4 regions of the Lysinibacillus sp. FJAT-14222 genome follow, and region 2 is predicted to be linked to each of the others. Evidence: riboswitches for the same ligand, from Rfam matches in the RefSeq annotation. Region 2 holds a riboswitch; each other region holds the start of a gene.

Region 1 (3,161 bases), on a different contig from region 2:
TCGCAGCATTTTCAAATAAATCACGATCATAGATTGCTATTTGCTCTATATAGTTTAATCCAAAGTAGCTTAACGAATTGTATGTCCCCCACATTGTGTGTTGACCACCGTTAACTGTATGGATATTGCGTTTGTTTAAGAAAACCTGTGTATTTTCTGGTGATTGAACTTGGTGAACTAGATGGTCAAAATATAATGTCATGACTAAACCCCCTCTTTTTTCACTCTATTATATACTTTACCTGTTAGTTTTATTGGTTTAAAATAAAATTAAGAATATTCCAATTATTAAGGAGTTACTATATTTTGTGATGACTATTTTTAGATGCACGCGACGAAATAACTACCGTGCAGATGGTTAATCAAAAAAGGTTTTTCATTTCCATAAATCAATGGTATATTCACATAAAATATCAAGAGGTGATTAGAATGACAGACAGAGTAGCAGCTTTTAAATTAGCATTAGGTAATTATCCAACAGGCGTTACGGTTGTCACAGCTTGTAATGATGCAGATGAACCTATTGGCATAACTGTCAATTCCTTTGCGTCAGTCTCCATAGATCCACTCCTTATTTTATGGTCGCTCGATAAAAAATCACAGCTGCATCCATATTTTACAGCAGCCGACAAGTTTGCTGTCAATATTTTAGCGAGCAATCAGGAGCATTTATGTACGCTATTTTCAAGTAAAATACCGGATCGTTTCGCTCAGGCAAAGTGGTCAACTTCCGTTCACGGTCTTCCGATTTTACACGATACAGTAGCCACTTTACAATGTAAAACATTTCAGCAAATCGATGCGGGAGATCATACGATACTTATTGGGCAGGTCATAGAAATTGATAATGCACAGAAGGAGCCCCTACTCTATCATCGTAGACATATTGGTGAAATCCCTAATAGTTTTTATGAATAAAACATCTTCAAGTAAGTAGAATACATGCAAAAACAGGATGATTCGTCGAAATCAATCCTGTTTTTTGTATCATATACAATTGCTGAATATTTAGCCATACTTGAATTTATGAATTAAAAGTAACTGTTTTTAAACTTTATTTAATTGATGGGGTAATGTTGAAAATATATGATACCTATTTTCAGTAGTTTTATTATTTCTCCCACGGAAGGTGATATGCTAATCATCAACCCTATTTTTCAGACTAACACCAAAACCACCCTACTACAATGAACAAGTAACCCGCTCCTTTAGCCAGCCGCTAAACAAAAAAGGCCACAAATAAACGAAGGAAATAATCCTGCTTGTGGTCCTCAAAGATCTGGTCAACTGTCATCATATTGTTTACTTTTTCTGTGGAAATCTCTGCTTTTCAAGTCTGTTAATTTGAACAATGACACCATCTTGAATCGTAATGTGTACTTCTCCAAATTCTAAATGTTGAATTGCCTTTGCAATTGCCTCTAGTTTTTTGTCATCTACCTTTGCCTGTTGAGTCATCCGATTCACCCCTTCTTTTTCATTCTTTTTTGTACAAAAGAGGCCAACGCATCAAATTGATTCATAGCCCCCTTATCTCTCAGATAGCTCTGTTGGATTTGGCGCCTACAATAATGATCACCGAGGCTTTATGGGTCAAGTCCCTCCACTTCTTTTGATAGGAATATTACGTTTCTTGGAAATAATTCTATAATTCTGAAAACCTATTGTCAATATAAATATTACAAAACCTAGCTGAATACTATGTAATTGAGTAAAAAGAAGTATTTTAATATCGATTTCGCCTCGGCGTAATTGCCGCTGTCGTTACAAAAAACATTTGCTGAATGAAAATAAAAATAAAGGGCTAACCATTGTTTAGTTAGCCCACATACAGAAATTATTTTATTCCATTACTTCATTTCTAATTCAAAAAGTGTAAAATTTATCCAAAAAAACTCACTACACTAATGTTACACTGACATTTTATTGCAAACATGTTTTTTAGAAATCCTTATGGAATTATCTTTACCTTGTTACATTTCTCAAAATCTATTCAATCAGACCTCTATTGTAGCTGCTTCTCTATATTTTCCCTTTTTGCTCTCTGAACACACTATCTACAGCTTCCTGCCATATCTCTTTATAATCTAATTCAATTCCAGTCAACATAAAATTGCCGATATTATCGTAGACCATCGCAAGCATATGAGCTTTTGCTTTAATATTTGAATCGCAAATTGCCTCAATTTGTACAGCGTATTTCAATAAATCATAAAAGCCGTCTAAAAAACATGCTTGGAGCTCTAAAAGCCTTTTCATATATTTTTCATCTCGGGAAGCTAACAGCATATATTGATTAAATATTTTATTAAAATGTATGTCTTTTTCCTGTTGCTCAATTGACATGTAGCCAATTTCCAATAGCTTTTGTATTAGATTGTCCTTCGAAATGTCTGTATAATTAAATGTAATTTCAAGTTTAATTTCTTTATAGATTTCTTCAAACAAATATTCAATTAGTTGATCTTTAGATTGAAAATAATAGTAGATAGCTGGTTTGGATATCCCTACCTCTTTAGCAATCATGGATAGACTTGTTTTATCAAATCCATTTTCAGAAAACATAACGTACGCAACTTCTAAAATTTTTTTAAATGTTTGTTCTGAATTACCCATATGACCCCTCCATTTTTTACCTAACGTTTAGTAAATAATAATCTAAATCATTACCTAAAACAATAATAAAACAAAAACTGTGCAGATCTTTGCCTACACAGTTTTCTCTTTAATCATTTTGTAAAAAATCCATTAATGCTTTCGCTGTTTTTTGCTTGCCCATAATCTTTATTGGTTCGCCTTCAGCCGGTACAATCCAGTGTGGCTCATCTCCTCCATATAAAGACTGTGAGCTATTAGCTACCATAAACTGAGCGTTGGCCGACTCCATCCGTAGACGTGCGCGGGACAGTAAAAAATCCTCATCATCTGTTGCCTCGAGTTTAAAGCCTACTAAAGTAACATTCGGCTGCCACTCTTTTATTTGACCTAATACTTTAGGCGCCTTTTTAAAGTGAATAATAGGTGGCTCATCAGATGGCATTTTACCTGCTTCCTCCATTAAATTCCCTGATTGGTCATATACTTTATCAATGAGCCAATCAGAACCAGCAGCAGCCATAATAACGATATCCACCTTTTCTTCCTGAACAGCATGTCGAACT
Region 2 (3,161 bases):
AAGACCATGGTTGCTTACAGCAAAAAAAAAAGACTACGAACGGGCTAATAAAACAGCCCGTTCGTAGTCGAAGATTTACGGTCTTCAGTAGAGACCCTTAGCCCATATTACTAAGGATATACGAATGGTTTTCTAGTACACATGGAATTATTCAACAATAACTTTAAACATTAGTGTTTCATTAAAATCAATATTTTTAAAGTAATTTCAACATGTTGCGTAATCATTAAATAGACATTAGCTATTTTTTTAAAAATGATTAATTGTATTGTTAAGTTCCATAGTTAAATTCATCAACACTTCATTTAATGCTGCTAGTCCTTCTGTGGACGCAATCGTCTCCTGAGAGGAAGCACCCATCGTTTTGATCATGCTCATTGTTTTCTTTGGAACTGGACAATATTTGTAACAATTATAATTTCAGACTTTTGCGATGAATCGAACTAAAATATACTCATCCATACAAGGAAACTTTTTGCCGGTAGGAAGAAAGTCTCGAAGCTCCATCATCCCTCATTTATTAGCAGACAATTCTAACCTTTCCGCCCATTACCATTATAAAGAATACTTTATAAATTTCAATAATAAATCGAAAAGACTATAAAATCCCCTTATTTTTAATAAACTATTCACATTTCTAGGTAAAAAAGAACAGAAGATGTTCGTAGGACGATACATGATAGTAGACGAAAGTTTTTCCGAATTGATTTGCCTTATCCATTAAAAAGTAGATTTTGAGGTGATGAATCATGATGACGAAGTATCAAATTAATGAACGCGAACAGCTAGAAATGTTAACGATTGATCAATTGGTACCGTAAGATCAATTAGTGAGAAAACAAGAGGCAACGATTGACGTGTTTCACGTAAAGAAATAGATCGCTTTTTAGAAAGTCATAGTTTCTAATATTCTCTGGAGAGGATTTTCCATTAGTGAAATAATATATTATTACTAAGAGGATTATTCATCTTCTTTTATATCTCGCCCCTAGCAATCGATATAGAAGGTAGCGGTATTGTGCCTTATCAAATCAACTAGAGGTGTTCTAGTGGCTTTTAATATATTTTTTCCTTTTTAAAAACCAGAATACTATTTATAACATTGTTAAATTAAATTTTTTCTTAAGAAAAAGTTTTATATGTTACTTTGAAAATAAAGTTCGATTAAAAACATGTTGCAAATATAGATATTTTATTATAGTATTTTATTATTGTGCAAAAAAAATAATGTTTTTCTTCTTATCAAGAGAGATGGAGGGACTGGCCCTATGAAATCTCGGCAGCGGAACTTAGTGATTAAGTTACCGTGCCAAATCCAGCAAGCAATGGCTTGGTAGATAAGAGGAGTGTTTTATAGATATAAGGCCTCTTCTTGTTGTTTCAAGATGAGGCCTTTTTTAGTGAGAAATGGACAAAAGACGTGTCCATTTTTAATTTTTGGAGGTAGAACAATGAAGAAAGAGAATCCATGGGCGCTAATCCCATTTGTAGTTTTTTTAGTTTTATTTATTGGTTCTGGGGTTATTACAGGTGATTTTTATGCCTTCCCTGTCATTGTAGCTATTGCCATTTCGGGCGCTGTGGCTCTGGCGATGAATCGAAAAGAAACGTTTTCGCGAAAGGTTGATATTTTTTGCAAAGGCGCAGGAAATTTAAATGTCATGCTGATGGTTCTTATTTTTCTCTTGGCTGGGGCCTTTTCAGCGGTAACAAAAGGCATGGGTGCAGTGGACTCCACTGTTAACTTTGCTTTATCGGTCGTTCCGCCAAACTTACTTGTTGTAGGCCTGTTCATCATTGCCTGCTTTATCTCCCTATCAATGGGTACATCGGTGGGTACGATTGTTGCACTAGCGCCAATTGGAGTTGGGATCAGTGAGCATACCGACCTTTCCATGGCTTTAGTAATGGCCTCGATTGTTGGCGGTTCGATGTTTGGCGATAATTTATCCATTATTTCAGATACAACCATTACTGCCGTTCGTTCACAGGGCGCACAAATGAAGGATAAATTTAAGGTAAATTTCTGGATTGTGTTGCCCGCAGCTATTATAACGAGCATTATTTTTGGAGTTATCACAATGGGTGAAACAGCTCAAGTGGAGCATTTAAGCTATAATTGGATAAAAATTGTTCCCTATGTTCTGGTTATTATTTTAGCGTTAACCGGAATGAATGTATTCCTTGTTCTGGCACTTGGGATTGTTCTCGCCGGGGCTGTTGGTTTAGCGGATGGCAGCTATCATTTAATGAGCCTTTTACAAAAGATTGGCGAAGGAATGTCAGGTATGTATGAAATGGCATTTCTTGCGATATTAATTGCTGGGATGGTAGAGGTTATTAGGTTTAACGGAGGAATCGACTTCCTACTTCACCTTGCGACACGAAGAATTAAATCGAAAAAGGGTGCTGAATTTGGGATTGCCGGCCTTGTGGGTCTAACTAATTTATCTACGGCTAATAATACAATTGCTATTTTAATTGCTGGTCCGCTTGCAAAAAATATTGCTGACCAGTATGGGATTGAACCAAGAAAGTCCGCAAGTATATTAGATATTTTCTCCTGTACGATCCAAGGTCTTCTGCCATACGGAGCCCAATTCCTGGCAGCCGCAAGCGTAGCCCGAATATCACCAGTGAGCATGCTGCAATACTCTTTCTATCCGATTTTGATAGGGATTTGTGGGATTATTGCTATTCTTAGTGGATACCCAAAACTAAAGAAAGCCTGAACTTTATCACTTTAAAGTAACTGATGTGGCTTTAAAAAATATTGATTTTTTATTGAAATAATCCAATCGTTTTGAAAAGAATTTAATCAAAACGATTGGATTTTTTTATTTGAGGTTAGTCTTTTTTGATAAATAATTTTAATAAGGTTGATTAAATGATTTTCAAGAATTTTCCCCCTTAATTTCCTCGTATTTAAGAGAAAGACCCAAAGTAATTAGTTCACTTCAAGTCTAACCTTCATTCTTCAACTAAATAATGGTAGATATCATAATGCACAGGTTGCTCTAGTACTAAATTCATCGTAACGACTGATAGATGATTTCCTTTTCCATCAGGCATTTTTTCGTTTTTTGCACTACCATCTGCAATGTCTGCTTGGCCCAGGTAATAGAAATCTGTGCCTTCACCGTCATCTTTTTTCGTAAATA
Region 3 (3,161 bases), on a different contig from region 2:
CTGTTACTTGTTCAATAGCTTGTTCTAAATCTGCAATAATGTCTTCCACTGCCTCTAAACCGATGGATAAGCGAATGAGCGACTCGGTTACGCCAGTTTGGATTAACTCCTCAGCTGATAGTTGCTGATGTGTAGTAGATGCTGGATGGATAATTAATGATTTAGCATCCCCTACATTTGCTACGTGCGAGAATAATTTCACACTATCGATTAATTTACGCCCTGCTTCACGTCCACCTTTAATACCAAATGTAAGCACTGAACCGAAGCCATTTCTCAAATATTTTTTTGCTAAATCATGAGTAGGGAAATCTTCTAAGCCATTGTAATTTACATATTCCACAGATGGGTGGTTTCGTAAATATTCAGCTACCGCTAACGCATTTTCATTGTGTTTAGGAATACGCAAATGAAGCGTTTCTAAACCTTGTAATAAATTAAATGCTGCATCTGGACTTAATGTTGGACCGAAGTCGCGTAGTAATTGCACTCGCAGTTTTGTGGCAAATGCAGCCGCTGCTGTGTCAATACCATAACGCAAACCATGATAAGAAGCATCTGGTTCAGTAAAGCCTGGGAAACGTCCACGAGTCCAATCAAACTTCCCTGCGTCTACGACAACGCCGCCTAAAGTTGTACCATGGCCTCCAATCCATTTTGTTGCGGAATGAACGACGATATCGGCACCGAAGTCAATTGGTGTTGAGCCATAAGGTGAAGCAAATGTGCTATCAATAATTAATGGCAAGCCGTTTTCATGTGCTATATTCGCTACTGCCTCAATGTCTAGCACTTTTAAACTTGGGTTACCGTAAATTTCAGCGAACACCGCTTTTGTTTTATCCGTAATAGCTGCTTTGAAATTTTCTGGATTTGTTTCGTCTACAAAAATTGTTTTAATACCGTAGTTTGGTAGTGTGTTTGCCAATAAATTATAAGTACCTCCGTATAAAGAGCTACCTGCAACAATTTCATCCCCTGCCCCAGCAAGGTTTAAAATTGAAAATGCAATAGCTGCTGCACCAGATGAAAGTGCTACCGCTGCTGTACCGCCTTCTAATAAAGCGACGCGTTTTTCAAAAACATCTACAGTTGGGTTTGTAATACGTGTGTAAATATTGCCCGCTTCCTCTAAAGCAAAAAGACGTTGCGCATGAGCTGTGTCTTTAAAAACGAAAGCTGTTGAGCGATATACGGGTACTGTGCGAGATCCTGTTACCGGGTCTGGCTCTTGGCCACCATGTAACAGCAATGTTTCTGGTTTAAAATTTGTCATTGTCTACCTCCAAATGGTTACTTTTTTACGATGGTACCGGAGATGAGGAGGATTTTTTCTGTAGAAAACAAAAACCCCCTTCAGCTAAGAAGAGGGTTGCGGTTGCAAGTTTTCCTCCCCTTATCTGCCAGATCCAAGTAAGAATCTGTAGGAATTAGCACCTTAGCAAGTTCGTCACTTACTGGTTGCCGGGCATCATAGGGCCTATCCCTCCGCCGCTCTTGATAAGAGTATGAGATTCAATTTCCATCGTTGTTACACAGTATAAACATAGACTTTTTTTCTGTCAACAATAAAATTTTATTTTTTCCGAAACTTCTGTCTGCTTTTTTACGTAAAACGAACGCATACACTATTTTAGTATCTATTGGTTTACCACCAAAAGTTGGGTTGATTTCCGTTCCGACTGGGCGCTTTGTTGCTGTCGCTTCGCTTTCGCACAGATCCCAAGGAGTCGCCCAGTCTCCACTCCAATCAACTTATATGCAATGACATACGTTTTAAAGTGTTAGCCCTAAATTTTGGTGATGATCCTATTTATTTTGAAAGGAGAACTTTTATGTTAAAAGCCGTTATCATTTTTCTTCTTGTTGGTTATTTAATTGGTTGTATTCACGGCTCTAAAGTTGCTCAGTTTTTATCCGGGGTAGATTTAAAAAAGACTGGTCATGGCAATGCAGGTGCATCCAATGCAACACTTTCCCTTGGATGGAAATACGGCGTATTAGTTGCACTTATCGATATTGGTAAAGGCGTAGCAGCTATTATCAGTGCCCATATCTATCTAGCAGATGCAACACATTTAACAGAAATACAAGTTTGGCTCTTAACCTATATCATAGCTGCTGGTGTCATTCTTGGTCATAATTTCCCATTCCATATGGGCTTCAATGGCGGTAAAGGAACTGCATCAATCATAGGGATATTACTTGCAATCGATTGGAAAATTGGTTTATTTGCACTCATTTTATTTGTTCTTTTGTCCTTCACGACGAATTATCTAATTGTCGGTGTACTTGAATTTTATCTTGTTTTTTGTACAGCAACATATTTATGGATTCCTGGAGTAGGCCCGACAATTATAGCCCTACTACTTTTAGGAATAGCGATCATTTTGCATATCGAAAATATACAACGCTTAATTCAGGGAACTGAGCCTAAAGTAACTTCTGCATTCAAGAAAAAGAAATAATATTACTTTGGATATTTTTGTCTTTTCTATGACCATATATTTTCTCGTAACCGCCTATTATCGCTATAAATAGAGAGTATTTCACATACTGGTTTTTTTTACAATAAATATACAAATTACTTTCTTAAAAAAGCATCTTACTAGCCGATGTTATAGAAAATTGTAGTCATGTAGAAAGGATGAAAAAGTATGTCTACTTCTGAACAAGCAAAACCAAAACGTAATTTGAAGCCGCTCTGGATTGGATTAGCCTTCGCTTTACTAATCATCATTACTTTTTTACCTAACAACGGCGATTTACCTGTAGCTGGACAACGAGCTCTAGCCATCTTAGCTTTCGCAGTCATTCTTTGGGTTACTGAAGCAGTATCCTACCCCGTTAGCTCAGCCATGATTATTGCTCTTGTTACAATTTTACTAGGTTTAGCTCCATCAATGGAAGATCCAGCGACAGTGCTAGGAACATCAGATGCGTTAAAATTGGCATTAAGTGGATTTAGTAACTCTGCTGTTGCACTAGTAGCCGCTGCTCTTTTCCTAGCAGCAGCCATGCAAATTACCAATTTACATAAACGTCTTGCGCTATGGATACTGTCACTAGTAGGGACAAAAACGAAAGCCATTGTATTTGGTGCTATTTTAGTATCTATAGCGCTCGCATTCTTTGTCCCTTCTGCTACTGCACGTGCAGGC
Region 4 (3,161 bases), on a different contig from region 2:
ATTTTTAACGTATTATTTAGGCGAGGAGCTTGTTCAAAACCAAATAGCGCCCGTACTTGCAGGTGTATATTCAGGAGATTTAAATCAACTTTCAATTGCTTCCACTTTACCGTATCTAATCGATTACAAAAATGATTTCGGTAGTATTATTAAAGGTTTCGATGCAAACAGGGAACAATTTGTGCAAGCTGCAAATAAAAAATTTATTTCCTTTAAAAATGGTTTATCATCACTAATTGATCGACTTGAAGAAACATTAACGGATGTAGAAATTATTAAGGGAATTGCCACTACTAGTGTTAAAAAGCAGGAGAATCAATACTCCGTTACATTAGCAAACGGTAAAATGATTGAAGCAAATCATGTTGTATTGGCACTTCCGAATGAATCGGTACAAAGCATATTGCAGGATGAATCTTTGAACCGCTATTTTGAACAATTCAATACTGCCTCCGCAATTACGATTTATTTAGGATTTGATGTACCCGATAATAGATTACCTGCAGATGGAACAGGCTATATTGTGTCACATAATTCGGATGTTATATGTAATGCAGCAACTTGGACAAGTCGCAAGTGGAAGCACACCTCAGCAGAAGGGAAATTACTTGTGCGACTTTTTTATAAGAGCATTAACCCTGAGTATGAGAGATTACGTTTAATGACAGATGAAGAGTTGGCAGCTGTTGCCCTAGAGGATGTAAGAAAAAGCTTGGGGATTGAGGAAAAACCAACTGTTGTTGATGTGACAAAATGGATCGACCAAATGCCGAAGTATGACTTGGCACATCGTGAAGCGTTGCAAGGTCTAGTACAAGAGCTTGAGAAAAACTATCCAAATCTATCAATAGCGGGATGCTCTTATTTTGGAGTAGGCATAGGTGCTTGTATTCAAAATGGTAAAAAAATTGGTGAGGAGCTTGCTGGAAAACTATCGTAATTGTTTGATTTAAAGCAAAATATAGTATTTCAGGTGGAAATTATCCTCTGTTCAGTGAAATAGTCTTGACTCAATCGTTCGTTAACGATATGATTCTTTTAATTATTTAAAAAATTCATACTACATTCTTATCAAGAGAAGCTGAGGGACTGGCCCTATGAAGCTTCAGCAACCAACTTATTGTCAGGTGCTAAATCCAGAAGACCATTGTGTCGAAGATGAGAAGGAAAAACAATTACGAAACGACGTAAAAGCCTTCTTTTTTTTTGAAAGAAGGCTTTTTTTATTTTAAAGATAAGGGAAGCGAGGCTAGTTTTATGGGATTGCTTGAAAAGTTAAAAACGCATGTTCTTACAGCAGATGGTGCAATTGGTACAGTATTATACGGCTATGGCTTGGAGTACTGTCATGAAGAAATGAATGTTCATAGACCTGAATTAATTGAAAAGATTCATAGAGAATATATAGCAGCTGGAGCCGATATTATTCAAACGAACACTTACGGAGCTAATGCCATAAAGTTAGCCCGCTATGGATTAGAATCACGTGTGCAGCAGTTTAATGAAGCCGCTATGACGATTGCCAAACGAGCAGCGGCAGATGGTGGACAATTTGTCTTGGGTACTATTGGGGGGATCCGTGGTATTCGAAAGAGTGACGCAACATTAGAGGAAATTTTAGCAACGGTTGAAGAGCAAGCAACTGTTTTACTTGCAGGAGTTCCAGACGGCCTTTTACTTGAAACATATTATGATTTTGAAGAGCTAACAGCAACTTTGACAATGCTACGAGCTAAAACAACATTACCGATTATTGCTCAAGTTTCTATGCATGAACCAGGAGTTTTGCAAAATGGAATGAGTTTAAATAACGCTTTACATGAACTTGAAGCGCTAGGTGCTGATATCGTAGGTGTTAACTGTCGCTTAGGTCCTCACCATACTATACAAGCATTTGAAGGTGTAGAGCTTCCTGAAAAGGCATTTATGTCAACGTATCCGAACGCATCTCTTCTTGATTTGGAGGATGGCCGTGTTGTTTATGAATCAGAAGCAGATTATTTTGGTCGAGCAGCTGTAGAGCTTCGAGATCAGGGGGTACGTTTAATCGGTGGCTGCTGTGGTACGACACCGAAGCATATTGCCGCGGCGAAAAAATACTTAGAGGAGCTATCTCCAGTAGAGGAAAAGCACGCGAAGCCAGAAAAAGTAGAGGTTGTACGTGAGGCAGAGCCACCAAATTATGAGCCATTACATGTAAAAGTAAAACGTGAACGCTCAGTTATAGTGGAGTTAGATACACCAAGACATTTAGAAATTGAAGGCTTTATTGAAGGTGCCCAAAAATTATATGAAGCAGGCGCAGATGTAGTCATGATGGCTGATAATTCACTTGCATCCCCAAGAATTAGTAATGTTGCAATGGGTGCCTTACTAAAAGAAACACATGGGGTACGCCCGTTGACACATATAACATGCCGAGATCGTAATTTAATTGGTCTTCAATCACATTTAATGGGATTAAATGCACTAGGCATTCATGATATTTTAGCAGTTACTGGAGATCCGACAAAGGTAGGCGATTTCCCAGGGGCGACTAGCGTTTATGACGTATCTTCAATGGAGCTAATCCAGTTAATAAAACAGTTAAATGAAGGAGTATCATTCTCAGGGAAACCTCTTCGTAAAAAGGCGAATTTCTCTGTAGCGGCTGCGTTTAATCCCAATGTACGTGTATTAGACCGAGCTGTAGCACGATTAGAAAAGAAGATTGAGCATGGGGCAGATTATTTTATTTCACAGCCTGTTTATTCAAAGGAAAAAATCGTGGAAATTTACGAGGCGACAAAGCATTTAGAAACACCAATTTATCTAGGCATTATGCCAGTAACGAGCTATAAAAGTGCGGAGTTCTTACATCATGAAGTGCCGGGCATCAAACTATCTGATGATGCGTTAGCCCGCATGAAGGCTTGTGGTGATGATAAAGAACGCGCAACACTAGAAGGAATTGCAATTGCCAAGGAGTTAGTAGAAGTAGCAGCGGAATATTTCAATGGTATTTACCTCATCACACCATTTTTGCGCTATGATATGACACTAGAATTGATGGAATTTATTGAGCAATTGGATGAACAGAAAAAAGGGGTAAGTATAAATGGCTAAGCACTTGATTGAAGAACAATTAGAAAAACGAATTTTAATTCTTGATGGCGCAATGG

Evidence for each region. A riboswitch is a leader RNA that binds a small molecule or an ion and turns the genes downstream of it on or off. The one in region 2 is predicted to bind S-adenosylmethionine.
Region 1: linked by a shared signal. The riboswitch ahead of AN161_RS27420 (YezD family protein) and the one ahead of AN161_RS04270 (Na+/H+ antiporter NhaC family protein) in region 2 are both predicted to bind S-adenosylmethionine.
Region 3: linked by a shared signal. The riboswitch ahead of AN161_RS09250 (O-acetylhomoserine aminocarboxypropyltransferase/cysteine synthase family protein) and the one ahead of AN161_RS04270 (Na+/H+ antiporter NhaC family protein) in region 2 are both predicted to bind S-adenosylmethionine.
Region 4: linked by a shared signal. The riboswitch ahead of AN161_RS13350 (bifunctional homocysteine S-methyltransferase/methylenetetrahydrofolate reductase) and the one ahead of AN161_RS04270 (Na+/H+ antiporter NhaC family protein) in region 2 are both predicted to bind S-adenosylmethionine.

Annotation. Positions count from the first base shown of each region.
Region 1 is NZ_LIYL01000016.1:58,435-61,595, forward strand. It holds gene AN161_RS07105 (VOC family protein) at 1-202, opposite strand, end outside; gene AN161_RS07110 (flavin reductase family protein) at 430-918, shown strand; gene AN161_RS27420 (YezD family protein) at 1,303-1,458, opposite strand; SAM riboswitch class I at 1,528-1,622, opposite strand; gene AN161_RS07115 (TetR/AcrR family transcriptional regulator) at 2,023-2,616, opposite strand; gene AN161_RS07120 (phosphopantothenoylcysteine decarboxylase) at 2,726-3,161, opposite strand, start outside.
Region 2 is NZ_LIYL01000010.1:87,393-90,553, reverse strand. It holds purine riboswitch at 45-144, opposite strand; gene AN161_RS30935 (hypothetical protein) at 250-372, opposite strand; SAM riboswitch class I at 1,237-1,344, shown strand; gene AN161_RS04270 (Na+/H+ antiporter NhaC family protein) at 1,452-2,732, shown strand; gene AN161_RS04265 (DEAD/DEAH box helicase) at 2,971-3,161, opposite strand, start outside.
Region 3 is NZ_LIYL01000019.1:50,221-53,381, forward strand. It holds gene AN161_RS09250 (O-acetylhomoserine aminocarboxypropyltransferase/cysteine synthase family protein) at 1-1,276, opposite strand, end outside; SAM riboswitch class I at 1,394-1,507, opposite strand; gene AN161_RS09255 (glycerol-3-phosphate acyltransferase) at 1,836-2,468, shown strand; gene AN161_RS09260 (DASS family sodium-coupled anion symporter) at 2,658-3,161, shown strand, end outside.
Region 4 is NZ_LIYL01000025.1:53,589-56,749, forward strand. It holds gene AN161_RS13345 (protoporphyrinogen oxidase) at 1-940, shown strand, start outside; SAM riboswitch class I at 1,066-1,165, shown strand; gene AN161_RS13350 (bifunctional homocysteine S-methyltransferase/methylenetetrahydrofolate reductase) at 1,258-3,105, shown strand; gene metH (methionine synthase) at 3,098-3,161, shown strand, end outside.